DNA from 3 places in the Spongiibacter sp. C9W genome. Region 2 is predicted to be linked to each of the others. Evidence: predicted binding sites of a transcription regulator. Region 2 holds the regulator's gene; each other region holds the start of a gene.
The links. The regulator FNR, encoded in region 2, switches genes on or off when oxygen is low (the NO sensors DNR and NnrR bind a similar motif). The targets are predictions, from matches to a motif close to TTGATNNNNATCAA.
Positions count from the first base shown of each region.

Region 1: a site for FNR is predicted at 5,219-5,232, ahead of AC2Q8J_RS08345 (OmpW/AlkL family protein). Genes of this name have one in related genera too.
Region 3: a site for FNR is predicted at 4,485-4,498, ahead of AC2Q8J_RS15520 (DUF1302 domain-containing protein). Genes of this name have one in related genera too.

Region 1 is NZ_CM170672.1:1,744,896-1,752,335, forward strand. Features, by position in the region: gene tyrS (tyrosine--tRNA ligase) at 459-1,763, opposite strand; gene AC2Q8J_RS08335 (OapA family protein) at 2,012-3,355, shown strand; gene AC2Q8J_RS08340 (anhydro-N-acetylmuramic acid kinase) at 3,352-4,473, shown strand; gene AC2Q8J_RS08345 (OmpW/AlkL family protein) at 4,482-5,150, opposite strand; gene erpA (iron-sulfur cluster insertion protein ErpA) at 5,332-5,685, opposite strand; gene argC (N-acetyl-gamma-glutamyl-phosphate reductase) at 5,766-6,806, opposite strand; gene AC2Q8J_RS08360 (chloride channel protein) at 6,822-7,440, opposite strand, start outside.
Region 2 is NZ_CM170672.1:1,299,994-1,307,433, forward strand. Features, by position in the region: gene ccoO (cytochrome-c oxidase, cbb3-type subunit II) at 1-235, opposite strand, end outside; gene ccoN (cytochrome-c oxidase, cbb3-type subunit I) at 232-1,665, opposite strand; gene AC2Q8J_RS06280 (Yip1 family protein) at 1,854-2,462, opposite strand; gene fnr (fumarate/nitrate reduction transcriptional regulator Fnr) at 2,571-3,308, opposite strand; gene hemN (oxygen-independent coproporphyrinogen III oxidase) at 3,447-4,838, opposite strand; gene AC2Q8J_RS06295 (hemerythrin domain-containing protein) at 4,856-5,419, opposite strand; gene AC2Q8J_RS06300 (acetoacetate decarboxylase family protein) at 5,578-6,348, opposite strand; gene AC2Q8J_RS06305 (Rieske 2Fe-2S domain-containing protein) at 6,399-7,373, opposite strand.
Region 3 is NZ_CM170672.1:3,264,325-3,271,764, forward strand. Features, by position in the region: gene AC2Q8J_RS15490 (SMP-30/gluconolactonase/LRE family protein) at 26-1,120, shown strand; tRNA gene AC2Q8J_RS15495 (tRNA-Arg) at 1,226-1,302, shown strand; gene AC2Q8J_RS15500 (hypothetical protein) at 1,530-1,661, opposite strand; gene AC2Q8J_RS15505 (hypothetical protein) at 1,819-2,280, shown strand; gene AC2Q8J_RS15510 (hotdog family protein) at 2,358-2,858, shown strand; gene AC2Q8J_RS15515 (hypothetical protein) at 3,222-4,238, shown strand; gene AC2Q8J_RS15520 (DUF1302 domain-containing protein) at 4,576-6,462, shown strand; gene AC2Q8J_RS15525 (DUF1329 domain-containing protein) at 6,475-7,440, shown strand, end outside.

The DNA.
Region 1 (7,440 bases), 440 kb from region 2:
CTCAAAACCGCCAGGGCTTTGATATTCGCTTCAAGTTATCCCCGAAGCGAGGACGCGTATTATAAATACTTCGTCCTGTTTGGCAAGCGTTTTTTGAAAAGTTTTTAAAGCGTTTTCAAAAGCCGTTTTGCCGTTTCGCTTACCTCTTCAACCAGCACTTCCAACCTCAGCTGAAAGCCCGTCTCCGTAAGCGAGGGAGCGCATTATAGAGCCGCCCCTGGTAGAGTCAACCGCTTTTTGAAAAAGTTTTTAAACCGCCTCAAAAGCACCTTGAAACCACCCTCGCAAACCTCAGCAACACCACCTTCCAAACTTCCCGAAAGGCCCGTCTCCGTAAGCGAGGTGGCGCATTATAGAGACCCAAACCCCAGAGTCAACACACCGCAACAAACTAATTACAAAAAAATGACAATCGATCAAAACAGCAGCAATTAACGGTCAAAACAACAGCAAGTTGATCAGCGAATCACCAGCAGCTGGTACTTCTTCTTCCCTAGACGCACTACATAGTAGCCATCGCCCAGCGCCTTTTCCGCCGCAAAGACCTCTGCAGCCTTCATATTGTCATCCATACCCGCAGCGACAGTGTTCACCCACACTGCATTTCGCCCCAGCGCATCCTTTACCTGCTTGCCCGCCGCCATTCCAACATCGGCAAGCAGCTGCGTGAGCGGTCGCTCCAGTAAGTCACCTCGCGACAACTCAGCCGAGGGCAAGCCATCCAACCGTAATTGCTCCAGATCGGCCACCGAAAGATCTGCCAGTTCGCCGGAGAACAACGCCTCCGTAATACGCTGCGCCGCCGCGACCCCGTCATCGCCGTGAATCAGCGCCGTCATCTGCTCTGCCAATACGCGCTGCGCTTGAGGGCGACCTCCCGCCTGCGCGTCTTGGGCTTCTATTTCAGCGATCTGATCAACACTCAGGAACGTGAAGTAGCGCAGGAATTTGTATACATCGGCATCGGCGGTACCCAACCAGAATTGATAGAAGGCGTAAGGCGATGTCTTTTCCGGATCCAGCCAAATCGTGCCGGACTCCGTTTTACCGAACTTCGTACCATCAGCTTTGGTGACGAGCGGCATTGTCAAACCGTGCACAGCACCGCCATGCATTCGGCGAGTCAGGTCGATACCCGCTGTGATATTCCCCCACTGATCTGAACCACCCAACTGCAAGCTGCACCCATGCCGCTTATGCAACTCTGCAAAATCCAGAGCCTGAAGCAGCGAGTAGCTAAACTCGGTAAATGAAATCCCAGAGCCCTCACGATCGATTCGCTGCTTCACAGACTCCTTGGCAATCATGCTATTCACCGAGAAGTGCTTGCCGACATCACGCAAGAACTCAAGCGCTGTCATGGGCCCAAACCAGTCCAGATTATTCGCCATCTCCGCGGAATTATCACCGCAGTCAAAACTCACGAAGCGCGATATTTGGGAGCGCAAACGCTCAACCCACCCCGCCACCACATCAGGCGTGTTCAACTGCCTTTCCTGTGCTTTAAAGCTGGGGTCACCAATCAAACCGGTCGCACCACCCACCAACGCTATGGGTTTATGACCGGCATCCTGAAAACGCTTTAGCGCCAATAGCGGCACTAAATGGCCAATATGCAAACTGTCTGCAGTGGGATCAAAGCCACAATACAAGGTCCGAGGAGCTTCAGAGAGGTACTCCGAAAGACCGTTTTCGCCGGTCATTTGCGCGATGAGCCCACGCGCCTCCAAATCGGCCAGTAACCGAGTATCGAGCCTTGTCATGTTTAAAGAACCTTAATTCACTATTTCTGTCATACCAAACGCAGGGTACTGCGTCGACGCGAAAGGCAGGGACTGCCTAGGGCCGAGCACGATACAACAAGCCCTGTAAAAATGGAACGCGGCCCCCAGACCGCAGGCGCCACAAAAGCTAGAAATTACGTTAACATTCGGTAAATACGCCTTATAGCACCACAAGTCTTTGTTATAATGGTCAAAAAAACGCCAAATGACATTTACCCGGAACCACGATGCTTGACCGCCAAAAAAAACGACACGCAGCCTTCCGGGAAGGCCCTCGCTTCCCACGGCGGCATTTAGCTATTGCCGCGTCAACGCTGATCGCCTTGGGGATCTCCCTGCTGATGCTGCCCGGAGAAAATGCCGAGGCCAAACGCACAGCGATTCCTCTTAACCTGGAACTCACGCCGATCAGTCCGAGCGAACAGGAACCGGAGCCCCTCTCACCCATAGAACCGCAGCGCGAGTGGCTGGAGATCGAGGTTCGGCCAGGCGACTCGCTCTCAAGCATTTTCAATCGCGCCAAGCTGAGCCCGCAAGACCTACACGAGCTGATAAGCACCGCTAAGAAAACCAAGGCATTGAATCGCATTCGCCCCGGCCAGAAACTCGGCTTTCAGATTAGCGACCAAGGCAAGCTGGACGCGATGAGCCTGCAAGTTGATAAGCTCAACAGCCTGATATATGAGCGCGGCGTAACCGGCTTTTCTACGACAGAAGTCAGCGAAACCCCAGAGGTTCGACAACGCGTCGCGAGTGCGACCATTACCAGCTCTCTATATAAAGCAGCGCAAGAAGCCGGGGTCAGCCAGAGCATCATCATGGAGCTTGCCAATATTTTTGGCGGGGTTCTGGACTTCGTCTACGATGTGCGGAAGAACGATTATTTCATCGTCATCTATGAGGAACTCTACCTCAATGGAGAACACCTTGGCAGCGGCCAAATCCTCGCGGCCCAGTACTTTAACCGCGGCGACTCCTTCCAAGCGTACCGCTATGTGAACAAACAGGGTGAGATCGACTACTTCTCGGAAAGCGGCGAGAGCATGCGCAAGGCGTTTTTGCGAGCCCCACTCGATTTTACCCGCATCAGCTCCCGCTTTGACCCCAAACGCCTTCACCCCGTCTTTAAAACGGTGCGCCCGCACCGAGGCGTTGACTACGCAGCCCCCCGCGGCACACCGGTATATGCGGCAGGCGATGGCAGAGTGCTGGAGGCCGGCTACTCAAGAGCAAACGGCAACTACGTTTTTATCAAACATGGCGAAGCGTACGTGACCAAATACCTCCACCTGCACAAACGCGCCGTATCTCGCGGAGAACGAGTTCGGCAGCGGGAGACTATTGGCTGGGTAGGCTCAACAGGCTATGCCACGGGGCCACACTTGCACTACGAATTCCTGATGAATGGCGTGCACCGCAACCCCGCCACGATCGTCGACAAATTGCCGCCGCCTACTCGCGTCGGGCGTAACGACATGCCGGACTTTTTACAACAGATCAGCGGTCTGCAGTTACAGCTGCGCACCTATGCCGCACAGCGCAACTACAACAGCCCCGGCTCCGAAGGGTGAGCAGCTCGCTATATATTGGGCTGATGTGTGGCACCAGCCTCGATGCAATAGACATTGCCCTGATTGACACCGCGAACCAGTGCAAACTACTTGCCGCCGCCGAGGTGCCACTGCCCAGTGCGCTTCGCAACGCTCTGCTCGCACTGTGCAGTGCTGGCGACAACGAAATTGAGCGAATGGGCCAGGCCGATCGCGAGCTTGCCCTCGCCCTTGCGCAAGCGGTGAATCAGTTTCTGCGCTCCCAAAGCTTAAACGCTCAACAGATCGCCGCCATCGGCTCTCACGGCCAAACAATACGCCACCGCCCCACAAGCCCGCAAAGGCCTGTTGAGCAGGCATATACACTGCAGATTGGCGACCCAAACACACTTGCCGAAGAGACCGGCATAACCACCATTGCCGACTTCCGTCGCCGCGATATCGCCGCTGGCGGCCAGGGTGCACCGCTCGTCCCCGCCTTCCATGCGGCCGTCTTCTCCCGCGCGGGCAGCAATCGGGTGATCGCAAATATCGGTGGTATGGCCAACATCACTGTATTGCACAAGAACGGCAGCGTTAACGGCTATGATACCGGCCCTGGCAATGTCCTTATGGACAGCTGGATTCAACATCGCAGGAATAGCGAGTACGACCGCGATGGCGACTGGGCCCGCAGCGGAACCGTAAACACCGGCTTACTCGAGAAGCTGCTCGACAACCCCTATTATCGGCAAACCGGCCCCAAAAGCACCGGCCGAGAGCACTACAACCTTGCCACCCTGACGGCACTGTTAAATACACTCCCACCAATACCCGACAACGACGTTCAGGCAACGCTGCTTGAAGCAACAGCGGTAACATTGAGCGATGCAATTAAAGCTGAAAACTTGGAGGGCAAGGTATCGCTATTTCTTTGTGGCGGAGGAGCATATAACAGCGCATTGCGGCAGCGGCTTGAAGAAAAACTATCAGAAATGGTCGTTGAAAAGACAGATGCTCTCGGCATTCCGGCCAACGCAGTAGAGTCTGCCGCATTTGCGTGGCTGGCCTATGCCGCGCTCAACGGCAAGCCCGGCAATGTGCCAAGCGTAACGGGCGCCAAAGGCGCCCGCATACTAGGGGCTATCTACCCCAGCTAAGTTAGCGTTTAAAACTTGTAACCCACGCTAATGGTGTAAACCATCGGATCCACATCAATATCAGCGGTGAACTTACTACCACCGTCAGTGCGAATTTCTGCCTCAGTTTCCAGGTCGAGCCAACGCGCCGACGCATTCACTAACCAACGCTCGTTCACATGGTAGTCAGCACCCACTTGCAAGGCGATACCGAATGAGTCTTCAAGGTCGATACTGCCCTTGTCGACCGCGCTTTCGAATTCAGACGTCAGGTCCTCGTCAAACAGCACTGTATAGTTCAAACCCACACCAGCGTAGGGTTGAAAGCCGTTCACCGATGCAAAGTGATAAACCATGCTCAAGGTGGGTGGCAAATGTTTGAAGGTAGCGATATCAACACCGGCTAACGCACCGCGACCTGTCGCCGTATGTTCGAACGGTGTTGCCGCTAACAACTCGACCCCCCAGTTCGCATCCAGCATATACTCGGCGGTAATACCCAGCTGCGTGTCGCTGTCCAGGCCCACTTTCGCGGCCATCGGGCTTCCATTCGCAACGATATTATCGCTGCTTTCCCGCGGGTCAGTCGTGGTAACACCACCACGCACCACCCAATCACCAGCTTCGAAACTGTGTGCGGCAATTGGCGCTACCAAGCTACCAAGAAGAAGGGGAACCCATGCTTTCATCTGCTTCATATCGTCATCCTCATGAGGAGTTATCTTCGTTCTGGGTTCCATTAGAACGAATTTTCTGAGGGCGACTCTTGATCTAGATTAAGCCTTACTAAAAATAAGGGAATTTAGCGATTGCATAAAAAAATACTGGCTGGCGCCAGTATCTTAAATGCGCGTCAGCGCAGATTTACTCAGACGAGTGTTAAATAGAAAAGGACGAACCACAACCACAGGTGGTACTGGCATTTGGGTTGCTAACAACAAAACGCGAGCCCTCCAAGCCTTCGGTATAGTCGAGCTCAGCACCTTCAATATACTGATAGCTAAGCGGATCGACCAATACAACGACGCCCTCTTTCTCAACCAGCGTATCGTCTTCCTCTGCCAATTCGTCGAAGGTAAAACCGTATTGGAAACCAGAGCATCCACCACCGGTGACAAACACCCGAAGCTTGAGGTCATCATTCGCCTCTTCTTCCATCAGGTGTTTAACCTTCGCCACAGCACGCTCCGTTAACTGCAATACTGACGGCGTATACTCTTCTACTACTGACATACCTTACCTCACTGCTTTTACCCAAAGGGCAGGACACAATTATCCTCTTATCCGAGTAAAACAGTCAAGAATGCCAGACACTAGGGCAACAGCGCGACACCATCCAGGCCCGCAGACTCATCCAAGCCGAACATCAGGTTCATATTTTGGATGGCCTGGCCCGAAGCACCTTTTACGAGGTTGTCGATCACTGACAGCACCACCAGGGTGTTGCGGTTTTGCGGGCGATGCAGCGCAATGCGGCAGGTATTTACACCGCGCACTGTCCTTGTTTGCGGCAGACTTCCCAGCGGCATTACGTCGACAAAGGGCGCATCGGCATAGCGCTTTTCGTACATAAATTGCAGCTCGTCCAAACCCACGGCGGGGTCCAACAGCTCTGAGTACAAAGTGGCGTGGATACCGCGCACTTGTGGTAACAAATGCGGTGTGAAGGTCAACTGCACGGGCTTACCAGATGCCGACGACAACTCCTGCTCAATCTCAGGTAAATGGCGGTGGCCCGCCACGCCATAGGCTTTAAAGCTACCATCTAACTCGGCAAACAAGGTATCCACCTTCGCCTGCCGGCCAGCGCCACTCACCCCAGACGCCGCACTAGCAATAAGCCGCTGATCGTCAATTAGTTGCTGCTCAAGTAGTGGCAAAAACCCTAACTCCACCGCCGTTGGGTAACACCCCGGGCAGGCGATCAAGCGTGCGCCTTTTATCGCGTCGCTGTTGCGCTCTGGCAATCCGTACACCGCCTCGGCGAGCAACTCGGGGCAGGCGTGCTCTTCGTTGTACCATTGTGACCACAACGCGGCATCGCGGATACGGAAGTCGGCCGACAAATCAATCACCCGCGTGCCGCCAGCAAGCAGCTCGGGCACCAGCTGCATTGCGACGTTGTGGGGGGTCGCGAAGAACACAACGTCACAGGAAGACAGTGCTGCCACATCAGGCACTGAGAAGGCGAGATCACAAACACCGCGCAAACTTGGAAAGAGCTGATCAACCGGCACGCCGTCTTCGGCCCTTGAGGTAATCATTGCCACTTCAGCATTGGGGTGGGCGGCAATAAGGCGCAGCAGCTCCGCACCGGTATACCCCGTTCCACCAACAATCCCAACCTTTAACACGGGCCTATCTCCTATTCACTTATCTGTCGTCGATGAAGTATTGCTAGCGACCTCATCATCTTGCTTGCTTTTGAGCAAATGCTCCCAACTGCGAACTAAATCCTGTGCGAGCACGTGGTATACCGGCTGCGGCATTACCAGCTTTGAAACGACCGTTGCCGCTAATGCACTCACCATTAAGGCCGGTAGTATATCGTGATTATTCCCTGTTAACTCTAAAACAATCACGAAGGCGGTGATTGGCCGCTGCACCACGCCAGCGAAATAGCTCGCCATGCCGACGAGTATCAATGCTGTCGCCTGCACATTGGGGAAGAGGCTCGTCATCGATGCACCCAACTCCGCCCCCGCCGCCAAGCTGGGCGAAAAGATCCCGCCGGGAATACCACTGAAATAGGTAAGCATCGTCGCCAGAATCCGGCCAAACGCCGTCCACCAACTGCCCTCCGCTTGCTGAGCCAGCAGCGCTTTTGCCTCCACGTAGCCACTACCCATGGTCGCGCCGCCGGATACCAACCCCATCAGCGCCAACACCACGCCAATCACCATTGCCACTCGCATTGGTCGCGCTCGCACCAAAGGCGCCACCGCACGACTTCCTTCGACCAAAAAGAAACTGAACAGACCACCGAGT
Region 2 (7,440 bases):
TTTCAGAGCGCATAGGGCGAACCATTTGCGAATGACATACGTGGCAGCCTTCACGGATATAGATATCTCGGCCAGTTAGCTGCATCGCGTTTAATGGTTTCAAGCCAGCAATCGGCTCTGTCGTTTGCTTTTGGAAGAAAAGCGGCACGATCTCCACCAAGGCTCCAAAACTAATGGCGACAATGATAAAAATAATCATCAAGCCGATATTTTTCTCGACGACGTCGTGATTCATGCTTCAGCCCCCGCAGTATTTGCCACCAGTTCCTTAGTTTCTTTGCTGGAAATGGTTTTCCAAACGTTCCAAGCCATCAACAACATGCCGACCAGGAACAGGAACCCACCAAACAGTCGCACTACGTAGCCTGGGTGGCTGGCGATAACCGATTCAGCAAAGCTGTAGGTCAGGCTGCCATCGGCGTTGTAGGCGCGCCACATCAGGCCCTGAACAATGCCGTTTACCCACATGGATGCGATGTAAAGCACGGTACCGATGGTGGATAGCCAAAAGTGTGTATTGATCATATTGACGCTGTACATTTGCTTGCGATCAAAGAGCACGGGAATCAAGTGATAAACCATGCCGATGGAGATCATCGCCACCCAGCCCAATGCGCCCGAATGAACATGACCAATCGTCCAGTCAGTGTAATGAGAAAGAGAGTTAACGGTTTTGATCGACATCATCGGACCTTCAAACGTCGACATACCGTAGAAAGAAAGCGACACAATCAGGAAGCGCAGAATGGGGTCAGTGCGCAGTTTGTGCCAGGCACCACTGAGGGTCATCATACCGTTGATCATACCGCCCCATGAGGGTGCCAGTAGGATCAGCGACATCACCATACCCAGGCTCTGTGCCCAGTCAGGCAGCGCGGTATAGTGAAGGTGATGAGGGCCAGCCCAGATGTATACAGAGACCAACGCCCAGAAGTGAACGATCGATAGCCGATATGAGTAGACCGGACGCCCAGCCTGCTTAGGAACGAAGTAGTACATCATTCCCAGGAAGCCTGCCGTCAGGAAGAAGCCCACAGCGTTGTGCCCGTACCACCACTGGATCATGGCGTCGACAGCACCGGAGTAGGCCGAATAAGACTTGGACATGCTCACTGGAATCGCGGCGCTATTGACGATGTGAAGCACCGCAATGGTCACGATAAACGCGCCGTAGAACCAGTTCGCCACATAAATATGCGACATCTTCCGACGCATGATCGTGCCGAAAAAGAGTACCGCATAGGCCACCCAAACTACGGCGATAAGCACATCTATTGGCCATTCAAGCTCGGCATACTCCTTAGCGGAGGTAAGCCCCATGGGAAGCGTAATCGCTGCTAGCAAGATGACCAGCTGCCACCCCCAGAAGACGAATGCCGCGAGGCGGTCCGACAGTAGCGCCGTTTGACAGGTGCGCTGCACCACAAACAGCGAAGACCCCATCAGCGCACAGCCACCAAACGCAAATATAACCGCGTTAGTATGCAGGGGTCGCAATCGCCCAAAACTGAGCCAGGGCGTGTCGAAGTTGAGTTGCGGCCAAACCAATTGCGCTGCGATGAGAACGCCGACGGTCATTCCGACGATGCCCCATATCACAGTCATAATGGTGAATTGCCGCACCACTTTGTAGTTGTAAGTTGGATGTTCTTGCGAAGATGTCATGACAGTTCACGAACCTCAGGTGGACTATGCGCGAACCGGCAACAAGCGCCGTTCGGGCAGACATGATGGAGGTGGGTATTGTCCCAGCAGGTGGGGGCCGCAATGCTGACCCAGATCAACAGAAAGCTAAACAGGCCTGCGACACTATGCCGCAGAAAATTTACCTTCCTACCGACTAATTTATGCCGCTAATCAGTGAACACCGGTGTCATTCCCATATCCCAGAGAATAACCACCGCGCCCATTAGCGCCATAAATATCACCATACAGATTGCGACTACCGCCGAGGCGTACAAAAAGCCGCGCTCTTCAGGAATTCCCATCGCCAGCGGAATACCTAAATACAGCAGGTATACAGACCAACCCAAGGCCAGAATACCCAGGGTCAGATCAAACCAGAAAAGAGGAAAGAAACCGCAAAGCCCCGCAATGAACAGCGGAGTTGCCGTGTATCCAGATAAGACAATGCCCTTGAGCACCGATGATGACGCACCATAGGTCTCGGACATCCAGTGAACGAAATAACCGATCACCGCCAACGAGCCCAACATCGCAAAATAGAAGGCAATAACAATCTGCAGGGCACTCGCCTGCGTCAGGCGTACCACCTCACCATCGCCCACCGTCCAACCCACTTGGCTGGCGCCGTAATACCACGCAACGCATGGCCCAATGGCAAGAATGATGGGGTATAACAGCTTGGCAGCCAAACCCTCATCGCCAGCATCGGCAACCATGCCCCACTGCTTACGGGGACTGAACAAAAAACCTAGGGGATTGCTAATTATTGCGCTCACGGCCTACTCACTCTTTCCGGGGAGATTTATCGAAAGTTTACCGCCCAATGGGCGGCACCGGTTGATCTGAGTCAAGCCTGTGCCACTACAGCACAATGACAGCCACAATTACGGCTGAAGGTTTGCGGCTGCCTTAAGGCCTTCGACATCGAGATCGCTAATTTCCTTATTGTCGATTCGAATTAAGTCTTGTTTTGCAAAACGGCTGAGAACGCGGCTTACGGTCTCGACGGTGAGCCCCAGAAAGCTGGCGATGTCCGCACGCGACATCGGCAATCTAAAAGCGGATGCCGACAATTTACGGCGCGCCTGGCGAGCGGAGATGCTCACTAACAGCGATGCGACACGCTCGTCAGCCGTATTTTTGCTGAGCAAGGTAATGTGTCGCTGATCATCAACGATCTCGCTACTCAACAGCTTGAAAAAGTGTCGTTGAAGATTGGGCAACTGGCCGCTGAGGTCTTCGATCTGCGAAAAAGGAATTTCACAAATCGCCGACACCTCTAATGAAACAGCGGAACTCGCGTAGCGGTTTTGACCAATACCATCCAAGCCAACAACTTCACCCGGAAAATAAAAACCGGTGACCTGCTCCTCTCCAGCATCGGTAATGCTATATGTTTTTACAGCACCAGAGCGCACGGCAAATACAGACGTAAACGCATCGCCTTCACGGAATATATGACGGCTCTTTGGCAGGGGGCGACCGCGCTGCACAATATTGTCCAGCTTAACAATTTCATCGCTTTCCAGAGCCAGTGGCAAGCAGATACCACTTAATCGACAATTGTTACAGCTGATAGCAGGATTGTGGGGGCAGGCTTTGGAGGCTTCCGCGCGTCGCATGTGGTCTCCTTACACATGTCGGGGAGTAATTACTGCCGCCATTGAACGCCTTATCTCCGAGTGGGTCAAGTCTACTTTCGGCGTAGTCGCGATAAAGTTACTACACAATAAAATAGCGCGCCAAAAGCCTGTAAACCGCTACAAGGTTTTGGAATACGCTCCGCGATGCAGAGACAAACTTTCATCAAATAGCATGCAAACATTTCGCAAAACCGCCCGCCCAGCTTCCGTTATTTTTATCCCCTCACCACTGAGTAACAACACGCCCGAATTGTGAAATTCCTCTAGCGATGGCAGGACGTCAGCAAATTTTTCTCTGAAGCTGACCTGATAACGACCGTGCAATTCCTTAAAGTCCAGCTTTAAGTTACAGGCCAACTGCATAATAACGTAGCGACGAAGCATATCTTCTGCTGAAAGCTCTAACCCACGAGCCACTGGCAATCGCCCAGCCTCAATCTCGGCGTAGTACGCTTCGAGATCCTTCTCATTCTGTGCATAGCAGCGCCCCAATGAACTTATGGCCGACAACCCCATCCCCAGTACATCGGGAGAATGGCAGGTCGAATAGCCCTGAAAATTTCGTTGCAGACGGCCCTGCTGCTGATAGATGGCCAGCTCGTCATTGGGCTTAACAAAATGATCCATACCAATATGCAAATACCCCGCAGCTTGCAGTCGCTGGCTCGCCAGAGCAAAAATTTTCAGCTTCTCTTCGCTATCTGGCATTGGGTATCTATCCATCGACTTTTGCCATTTAAAACGCTGTGGCATGTGGGCGTAATGGTAGATGGCAATTCTATCTGGCGACATGGCAATTAATGCGTCCAGCGTCGCTTTAAAACTTTGCTCGGTCTGTAGTGGCAGGCCGTATATTAAATCTGCACTCACCGATCTAAATTTAAAACGCCGCGCCAATGACACCAGCTCGGCGATCATATCTTCACTCTGTACGCGATTAATGGCCTGCTGCACATCGGGGTTCGTATCTTGCACACCAAAGCTTACACGGTTAAAACCCAGGCCTTTAAGCAAGGCCAAATAATCCTCATCGACGCAACGCGGATCCAACTCGATGGAAAACTCCCGGTCGTCACTGTCATCGAGATTGAAGTGACTGGCAAGTTGATGCACGAGCTCGGTCATTTCCGCTTTGTCCAGGTAGTTTGGTGTTCCACCCCCCAGGTGAAGCTGACTTACACGGCGGGACACACCCACATGCCGCGACAGGAGCTGTAGCTCTCTGTTTAAGTGGTCCAGATAACGACGACTTGCTCGCGGGTCTTTGGTAATAATTTTATTGCATGCACAGTAGTAGCAGAGGCTTCGACAAAACGGAATGTGCACATATAAGGACAGCGGCGATGGGCTATTTCTTGCATCGTCAAGAAAGCGCACATAATCGCGATCGGTAAACGCTTCGCTAAAGTTCAGTGCCGTAGGGTACGACGTGTAGCGCGGCCCCTGTACTGCATAGCGGCGCACCATATCAGTGGCGTTATCAAATTCTCTTGCGATCGCAGTCGGCATGTATATTCCCTTCAATACTACTGTTTGAATGCACCAGAGTAAGACGCGTGCTCAGGCTTAAATGTCGATAGATAATTATCTCGCTCGTGCTGACCAACCGGCCCGATGACGGCATCTATCTCGCGCTCAATCGCCTGCCAATCAGCGTCGCCAAATAACTCTCCGGCCATCTGAAAGATGCCTCGCTCTTCATGAATGTGCGATATCTGACGACTGTGATAATGCTTACTTAAGCGAATAATTGCCGGCCGCACGGGCTTTTCACTCAGCCGTAATTCAGAAAATATCAACGACAGCTGATCACTCAGGGCCTCCAGCATGCCGTGGTCTCGCAACACATTTTCCACGGCGTAGTGATTCACTCCGGGCTTGGTGAGTAGCTGCCTAAAAATGATATCTTCAACAGGGTGGTGCCATACTTCGGGGTAGATCTGGATGTAATCCAGGCAACGCATCATTGCGTCGACATCAGCCGGCGCATCATGTAAGCCAAAGTAGCTCTCAATCTGATGATTGAGGTCATACAGCATTCGCTGCATGCGCTGATGATCCGTTTCCAACTGTAAAAAAATGGGATGCATGGCCCGCTCCATATTATTCTAGCCAAGGCATCATAATATGCGGCAACACCATTCCCATTGACCTGAATCAACAGCAATGAGGGAGATCAGCTTATCGGCGCGACAAGCTCACAGAAAAGCGGAAAAAAGCCGGGCGGTGATACCCGGCGAGGGTGATTCTAGGACTGTTTGGGGCCACCATTTTCACCGGGCCAGCGAGAGCCACCGATGGTGTCGGCAAAGGGCATAAAGCCCTCGGGGTCCAGCGGGCCTTCGAGCGTGATGCGGCGGTCGAGGAAAATCGGCGTCCACAGCCATGCCTCTGCTTCCGTGCGCATAGGCAGTTTGCTGGCCAGAGGGTCCCAAGGGCTGTCATTTAGCGTGACCTGGCCCTGCAATTTCTCGATATGCGCCGTGCCGTATTTTGCGTAAACACGCACAACGTGAGGTGGGAAGTCCCAGCTGGGGTTTTCCATATCCACACCGCGCAGGTGCTTTATCCACCACTCATTCGTTTCGTGCTCCGGGGGAATCTCTCCCTCACCGGTCACCTGCCCCTTAAACTCCAGAAAGGTATATCCGCGGTGGCTCACCTTTGCTGATACATAGTCCATCAAGCGGAAGTACTGGGTCTCCCCATAATACTTCGGCTGCCCCCAGCGTTCGTGACTACCGTAAATTGCCGCCTCCTGATCGATGGCAATACCCAGGGTGTACTCGCCTTCAATGCCATTGTAGTTAGCGTCAACATTCACCACGCAACCATACTCGGGCTCATTTAATACCGGGAAGTTATAAATGGTAATGGTCACGCCCGGTTCTTTACCTGGCTCAATACCGGGCGGTAAAAGTTTCGCTATCGCCTCAGCGTCCGTTTTATAGCGAATTTTTAGCATCGGCCAGTTGAGAATATCGCCGGGCTTACCCATAGGGGCGTTGGAGTCAGTCATGGTAGTTATTCCTCGTTATTATGGTTTTGGGACGGGTTGAGCACCGCGATCTACGCCGCGTAAAATTGCTCAAACCACTTACGGTATTTTGCGATCGGGCCGTCGCCATCACACAGCGTGGGGTGCTCCAGATACACTTTGTTTTCCCAGATAGGGATATCCTGACCGACTTGGCGAACTATTTCGTCGCGGAAGGCATTGGCGTATAGGGTGTGCTCACCACTCTGCTGTTTAGGCATAGAGAAGTTAAAGCGCATGTGAATGTTCTGGTCGTCGATAGGTGTGATGGTGCCCATCATGACAATATCGAACATGCGAGAGAATTTTTGGTAGGTTTGTCCCGGGCCAAATGAATAGGTTTCCAGACGCCCCTGGTCATAGTTCTCGCCACTCAGGTCTACATTACCCTCTTCATCGATGGCGTGCTGTAGGCTGTCCATCAGCGTGCTGCGTTTGTAACCGTCGATGGTGACGTGACCATCCGGCATTTCCGGAGACTCATGAACGGTCACAAAATGCGCGATGTCCACGGCATTTTCACCAGTCTCCTGAATGATCGAGTTAATCTGCCAGTCGAAGACATCCATCTCCGTCCACTCATCGGAGTGCAGCTCGGCGTGTCGCTCAACTTCCCACAGCGGCGCCACCCCTTGGGGGTGATACCAGGCCCAAATCATTTGATTCAGCTCCACCACAGGGTAGTTGCCAATTGCCTGCTTGCCATCGACTTTAGGCGGCATATTTTTCGCGTAGGGCACCTTGGTACAAAAGCCCTCGCCGTTAAATTCCCAGGCGTGGAAGGGACAGGCGATGCTCTCCCCCTTTACCTGACCACCGTGCCCTAGGTGGGCACCCAAGTGCGGGCAGTGGGCGTCTAGCAATACTGCCTCACCCGATTCCGTGCGAAACAGCACCAGGTCCCGGCCGAAATACTTCAGCGGCTTCACATCCTTAGGGGCGAGCTCTTTGCTGTACTCAATGGCAAACCAGCCGCATGGGATGGGCTTCTTATATCTATTATTCATTCTCCCTCCTGACCCTTCTCTCAAAAAGGTAACTGTGATGTAAAAAAAGTATACGGTTTCCCTATTT
Region 3 (7,440 bases), 1.5 Mb from region 2:
ACCGCTTGCGGCAGGGTGGTCTGCGGTGAATAACGATAAGGACAACACGGTGAAAAAAACGTTATTGATAACAGCATTCTTGCTGGCTGGCTGCGTTGAGCGCCCTCAGGTAATTAGTGACTGCCAGGGCGTGGCGGAGCGAGAGGTATTGTGTGGTTGGCAGAAGCCCGAAGATATGGAGCTCATGCCCGACGGCCGCCATTTGGTCGTCAGTCAAATGGCGGCGGGTCACGGCAGCATTGCGGGGTCTTTGGCCCTGCTGGATACCCGGGATGGCAGCAAGCAGGTATGGCCGATGGCTGAGGTGGCGGTTTCTGATGGTTGGGGGGATGCCGATTGTGCCGCGCCTAACCCAAGCGTCTTCGCGCCACACGGCATTCACCTCTCGCGCCACGAGAGCGGCACACTGCAATTGCTGGTGGTTAACCACGGTGGCCGTGAGTCGGTGGAGTTTTTCGAGTTGCGTGACCAAGACGGCGCGATTGAACCCTTTTGGCGCGGCTGCGTTATTCCCCCTGAAGGCAGCTTCTTGAATGATATTGTGGCCTTGCCTGAGGGCGGCTTTATGGCCACTCACATGTATACCCGCGGCGACGCGCCGGTCGGTACACTGGGTTGGCAGGAGATTACCGCTCTGGCGGGCTTTAACCCTGGCCACATCTGGGTGTGGGACGGTGAACAATTTAGCAAACTGCCAGGGTTTAGCGGTGACTACCCCAATGGCATTCAAATCTCGGCAGATGGCGAAACCCTGTTTGTAAACCTTTGGGCGGGTTCAACGCTGCAAAAACTGGATCGCCACACAGGCAAGCTGCTTGCGGAAGTGGACATTAGCCATCCGGACAACAGCCAGTGGGATGGTCGCGGCAAGCTGCTAATCGCCAGCCACAACTTCACGCTGGGGGATTTCATTGTGTGCCCCAGTATTGAAGAGGGCGCCTGTCCCGCGGCATTTGATATTGTGGAGCTCGACCCAGACACTCTGCAAAGCCGAGTTGTGGTCAGTGTGTCCGGGCCGCCTATGGGCGCAGGCACCGTTGCCCAGCGGGTGGACGATGCTGTGTACGTGGGCTCCTTTATTGGCGACCGGATCCTGCGCCTGCCGTATTCCGCGCAATAGCGCGGTTGAGTTGGTTAAAAGTCGTTCAACGCGAGGATTTTTAAGCTTTTTTTCAAAATCCCGTTGACAGCTAAAACCACCTTGAATATAGTACGCCACCTCGACGCGCTCGTAGCTCAGCTGGATAGAGTACCTGGCTACGAACCAGGCGGTCGGAGGTTCGAATCCTCCCGAGCGCGCCACTATTTAAGAACCCGGTATTGCGAAAGCAGCACCGGGTTTTTTATGCTTCCATAAAGGTGTTGTGGCACGACCGTGATAGGTTCTGTGCCACATTTTGAAGACCTCTCGCTCAAGCTCACCTCTCAGTTACTGCGTAGCTCTCAAGTTTTAATGTGAGCCCGTTTCTCGGTCGTTGGGGCTAAGGTCGGCAAATTTAGACGTCTGCAAGACGGTTTCAAAAAGATCCTTAATTCTTGTCCTTGTCAGAACGGTCGAACCAGTGAGCGATTTTGTCGCCGTACCGCCACATCACCACAGGAATTGCGATAGCTGACGCGACTAAAGCGATCGCTGCAATCAGCCCCGTAAACTCTCCCATGTCTACCTCCACATTCAGTGTTCATTTCATTTGACGCTATAGCGGTAGTTGAAAGCAAATCGCTATTTAAGTATCTGAATTAGATAAATAAATACTCCCGTTGTCTTTGTTTTTCTGATTCTCCAGTTCGGAACGAGACGTGATACGAAGTGCTGCGTTGGCGAAAGTGAACGCTTCACCGGTACAGCAAAAAGGCAGGGTCATGGCTAGCCAAAAAGGTGCTTCCGCGCTTTACTATGTCGTAATGACATTAGCCAAGGAAGGTGTTGTTATGAATCTATTACGCTTCATTTTCTCCTTTACCGCCCTGCTTATACTCCATGCCTGTGGTGACCACGGCTATGAAGGGCAATACAGACTTGCTGCAGACCGCGCTGATGGCCTGTTTGGATCCATGGCTTCGGCAATGGGAGTGGAGGAAATTACCATTGGGCATGACTTTGTCGAAGCGAACGGCAGCCGCCAAGAATACGATGATATATTTGTTCGTGACTCGGGCGATCGCGCCTACTTAGTCTTCAAACGGGGAGAGAGTGAAGAGGCTTGGAGAATTAAGGGGAAAGATACCTTGGTTCAGGGAAACCAGCTGATGCGCCTTGAATATACCCGAGTTCATTGAACCCCACTCATGAGGAGTAGATACTCCGCTGGACAGCGGGTATCAAGTCCATCCTAAAACAGTATTGGAGATCACGGATGATTCATACCACCCTGCAGGCCAAGACCGCTACGGCGCCAGATGTTGGCGCTGAGCCTAACTTGATGATACGTGCGTTTTTTTTACTCATTCTTGGAGTGTGTATAGGGGGTGTTGGGAGTGCCTGCGCCGAATCAGAGAGGGGCTGGACGGTAAACTACACCGGTGACCTTAGTGGTACCGTTGGAGGCCGTATTGTCGTTCCTGGCGGGACATCTATGGTTGCCATGGTAGGCGGCGCGAGTATGAGCGAGGATATGAAGTCGATGGGTGCCGCCGCGATCTCCGCCAAGGTGATGACACTTCCGGGCCAGCCTTCATCGCTCAAGCAATTGGACATTACCTTAGCAGACGGTACAAGTTGCCGTTTACAGCCAGATGGCAGCGAGCGGGCGAAGGTGATTAACAGCTCGCGAAAACACTATGAAGCGGAGTTTAGTGGCAATTTGCGGTGTGACGGCGGGAAGAAAATTGCTGTGCAAGCGCGCGTGATGAAGTAGTGCTAACGAACAATTACGGTGTTGCCCCCAGTAGCCTGGCCATAATTAGTCGGCTGACGGCGAACTCTCTGAATGAAGAGTTACCAAGTATGGCGGTGAGACTCCGCCACAGCAGTATAGGTTTTCGTCCTTCGGTTCGAGCAGGTATTTATTTCGCGCATCAAGATCAACAACCACTTCCTCCGGGGTTGGAAAAGTTATTACTAAATGCACCGTCATAAATTTCTCGTCACCGTCGTCGCCGTAGCTTACGCCCTTGATTTAGCTTTTTATCACACACTTTGCATACCCCCCTGAACAAGGGGGTGCAAGCGTTATGCGCTTCTCCTATCGTTGGAAAATAATTTTGACAAGGAGATAGGCATGAAAGAAAGGCTAATTGTCGTCGTCGGTATAGCCGCGTTGATAGTGGGGTGTGCTTCAGTAGGAGGAGGTGGCGGTGGTGATCGCCTCGAAAGTAAGAATGTTGCTACGCTCGGGGCGCGTAAAGATGTCTATGTTGCGCAGTTTGCGGTTTCTTTCGTAACTAAGGACTCAAGCTCGTCGAAGTCTGTAAGCCCCATGATTCGTCAAAGCAGTGGCTCGCAATACGCAAAGAGTACCCTGAAGGCCAATTTAACCGGCGTGCCAGATACCACCTTCCAAAAAATTACCGACGAGGCATATGCTGACTTTGTCGCTGATTTAACTGCAAAGGGTTTCAATGTTAGGCCGGTCAGCGATTTGCAAAAGCTAAAACCTTGGAAAAAATTAAAGCCTCTAGCGGCTCCCTATACGCCTTCGGGGCTGTCTTCTTTTTTGAAGAAATCGTCTCCTGAGCAGGTGACCTTCTCCGCGAATTCACTGAATATATACTCGGTGCCCGATCAAATTAGCCAAGTTAAGCCGATGCCTTATGCCTTTGCTGAATTGGCTGAAGCTGCGGGCGCACCAGTATTTGCCATCAACTACAATGTTCATTTCGCGTACTTTGATAGTGATACTGACTATGAAGTGAATTACTTTAAGGATGTGCCTCTTGGTGGCGGCACAAGCACCACGCTGAGCGCCTCGGTGACCGTAGGGCAAGGTATTCAGGTGACGACGGGTTCTGCCGCGCAGTTCCTTGTTGACTTAGGTGGGACCTTTTCAGATAACGGCTATGTCAGTCTCAAGGACCCCATTGTAGTTGGAGGGGCCTACGGGCGGAACGAAGACACCACTTCTGGCAGTCAAAAAGCCGCCAATGCCTTTAGTTCTGCTGTGGGCCTGTTCACCGGCGGTTCTGCTAAAACAACGGAAATCTCTGTTGTCGCTACCCCTGAGTATTACCGATATGGTGTTCTTAAGGCGATAGATATGGCCAATGACCGCATTGTGAATGGGCTGCTTGCCCAGTAAATAGGTCATACTTTTCCTTTGCGCACAATATCTGCGTTGAGTGTGTCGGTGGTCTGTTCACACTAAAGCGACGATGTCGTTGGTGTGAACAGGTCATAGACCAGCCCTTCTATGTATAAATCCCCCTTCTTCATGCACTTGTCTTTGATAGTAATCTCGCGCTAAGCCGACATTGTTTAGGCATTTGGCGATCCTGTGTCTTAGTGCGCCTGTGTATTCACTTCTGCGGGCGCGATGCCGCATTCCTTGATCTAGGACAAGTGCTGACCTCGTCTTGGGCGTTAGTCTGACTGCAATAAGCAGAGACTTTGCTCTCCAAAAAGCGAGGAGAATAAGCATGGCGAACACTTCAGCAGTTGGTTCCCGTCGTTATCTAGCAGTGTGTATAAGTGCGTTGACCTTGGGTGTTCCCATCCAGAGTCAGGCGTTGACGTTTAACTGGGGGGAGGTTGAAGGCAGTTTCAATTCGACCCTTTCTCTCGGTGCCAGTTGGCGTGCCGAGGACCCGGATGAGGACTATCTTAGTCCGGGTAACACCGACGGTAAGGGGCGCGCGTCGGTGAGTACCACCGATGATGGGAATTTAAATTACGACAAAGGTGATATGTATTCCCTTTTATTCAAGGGGGTGCACGACCTTGAGTTGAGCCTGGACAACATCGGTTTGTTCACGCGTTTCAAATATTGGTATGACTATGCCTTGGCTGAGGGCGAAGTCGCTCACGGCCATGTGCCAAACAATTACCGTGTTGACGGCACTCTGGAAACGGAGGGCTTTGATGACCTGGCCCAAAGCCAGGGTGCTGAGTTTTTGGATTACTACCTATACGGCAACTTTGAGCTTGGCTCCGCCCCCGTAGAACTGCGGGCCGGCAATATGGTGTTGAGCTGGGGGGAAAGCACGTTTATTCAAAACGGCGTGAATATTATTAGTCCCTTCGATGTGACCGCGCTGCACCGCCCTGGCTCTGAGATCAAAGAGGCACTGCTGCCGGTGGGGTTGCTGTACGCCAATATTGGCGTTACCGCGGAATTAAGCATAGAGGCTTTTTATCAATACGAATGGAAGCGAACGGTTCTTGAAGGCTGCGGCACCTACTGGAGTAGTGCGGATGTCTATGGCGGGGGTTGCGACAAGCTGACGTTGTCGACGGCGGCGCCCGACGCTGATCAGGTCGCTGCCGGGGGCTTTATGCCACGCGCTGCCGATGACGAGGCGGGTGATTCCGGGCAGTGGGGTATTGCGGGTCGGTATTTCTTTGACTGGTTGGGCGGTACGGAAATTGGCGCCTATTACGTCAACTATCACAGCCGCACGCCGATATTGAGCGGTATTAATGCGACCAGCTTCAGCCCGCTGACCGGCCAGCCTGAAAATCCGCATTACTTTTTCGAGTTTCCTGAAGATATCGAAGTTTACGCGCTGACCTTCGCAACCAACCTCGGCCTGTGGGCGGTGTCGGGTGAGGTCAGTTACCGGCCTGAGCTTCCCTTGCAGATTAATACCGTAGAAATCAGCCAGACACTGGCGCTGGGTTCGCTTAACGAGTGGTCGCGGATTGCTGATCGTGGTGCTGCCGCTGGTCCCGGCGGCGTGGTGCATGGTTTCGATAATGTTGAATACACCCAGGCGCAGATGACCTTTATCCGCTTCTTTGAGCAGGTAATGGGCGCAGACCGCTTGGCGATCGCCGCCGAAGTAGGTGGGGTGTGGATAGGGGGGATGAACGAGGCGATTAACTATGGTCGTTCGGCAACCTTTGGCATCGGTGACTTTGAGCCAATAAACAGTGGGCTGCCGCTACCGCCGGCCATCCTGAACCTATTACCTCCGCTACCGGGGATTATTCCGGTGAGTTGTGACTCGCACCCTGTGTTGAGCCTGTTAGCGGGTGTCCAGCCGAATTCACAGCCGCAAAACTGCACCGACGATGGATTTGTCGAGGACTTCTCCTGGGGCTACCGAGTGCGAGCGCGTCTGACCTATTCCGATGTTTTCAAGGGTGTGAACCTAACACCAAATATGGCGTGGTCTCACGATGTGAGCGGTTATTCACCACCACCGAACTTTATTGAAGGCCGTCAGGCATTGAGTATTGGCCTAAGTGCCGATTACTTGAGCACCTATCAGGCTGATATCTCATACACCAATTACTTTGGTGCCGATTATAACGATCAGCAGGATAGGGATTTTATCTCGCTGAGTTTTTCCGTTGCATTTTAAGAGGGGGCTACTATGCATAGCTTCAAGCACAGCATTCGCTCGATCACGACCGGCTTGTTCTACACCACCGTCGTTGCGGCCTTGGGGGCGAGCGTCGCCTCTGCCAAGGTTTCTCCTGAGAAAGCCGCGCAGTTAGGCGGTGCCCAGCTGACGCCGATGGGCGCAGAGCTAGCGGCAAATGCCGATGGCAGTATTCCGGCTTGGACGGGCGGCTTAAAAAAATTGCCGGCCGCGTACAAGCCCGGTGAACGTTTGGTTGACCCCTATGCCGGGGAAGCGCCACTGTTTGCGATCACCGCAGCAAATGCCAATCAACACAAGGACAAGCTGTCGCCGGGGCAACTGGCATTGCTCAATCGATATCCCGATAGCTTTAAGATGAATGTCTATCCCAGCCACCGTAGCGCTCGCCTGCCCGATACCGAGTACCAGCGGATTAAAACCGGGGCTACCCAAACCGATATGGTAGAGGGCGGGAATGGCTTGGTGAATTTCTCGGCCAGTGTACCGTTCCCTATTCCGCAAAGTGGCCAGGAGGTTATCTGGAATCATATCACTCGCTACCGCACCCCACTGGGTGTGTCGCGGCGCTATACCCAGATCCCGGTGCAGGCCAGTGGCGGCTTTACGCCAGTGTTATTCGAGGAGTCGGTATTGTTTGCCAACCGCTTCGCGGATAACCCCAATCCCAATCGCCTGTTTGTGTTCTTGCAGCGTATTTTGGCGCCAGCGCGCTTAGAGGGCGATGTATTGCTGGTGCATGAAAATATTGACCAAATTAAGGAGCCGCGTTCCGCCTGGCTCTACAATGCCGGGCAGCGTCGCGTGCGCTTGGCACCGACCATTGCCTATGATGGCCCGGGCACTGCCTCGGACGGTTTGCGCACCTCGGACGACCTCGATATGTTCAATGGCGCCCTGGATCGCTACAACTGGGAATTAAAGGGCAAGCGCGAGTTATATATCCCCTACAACAGC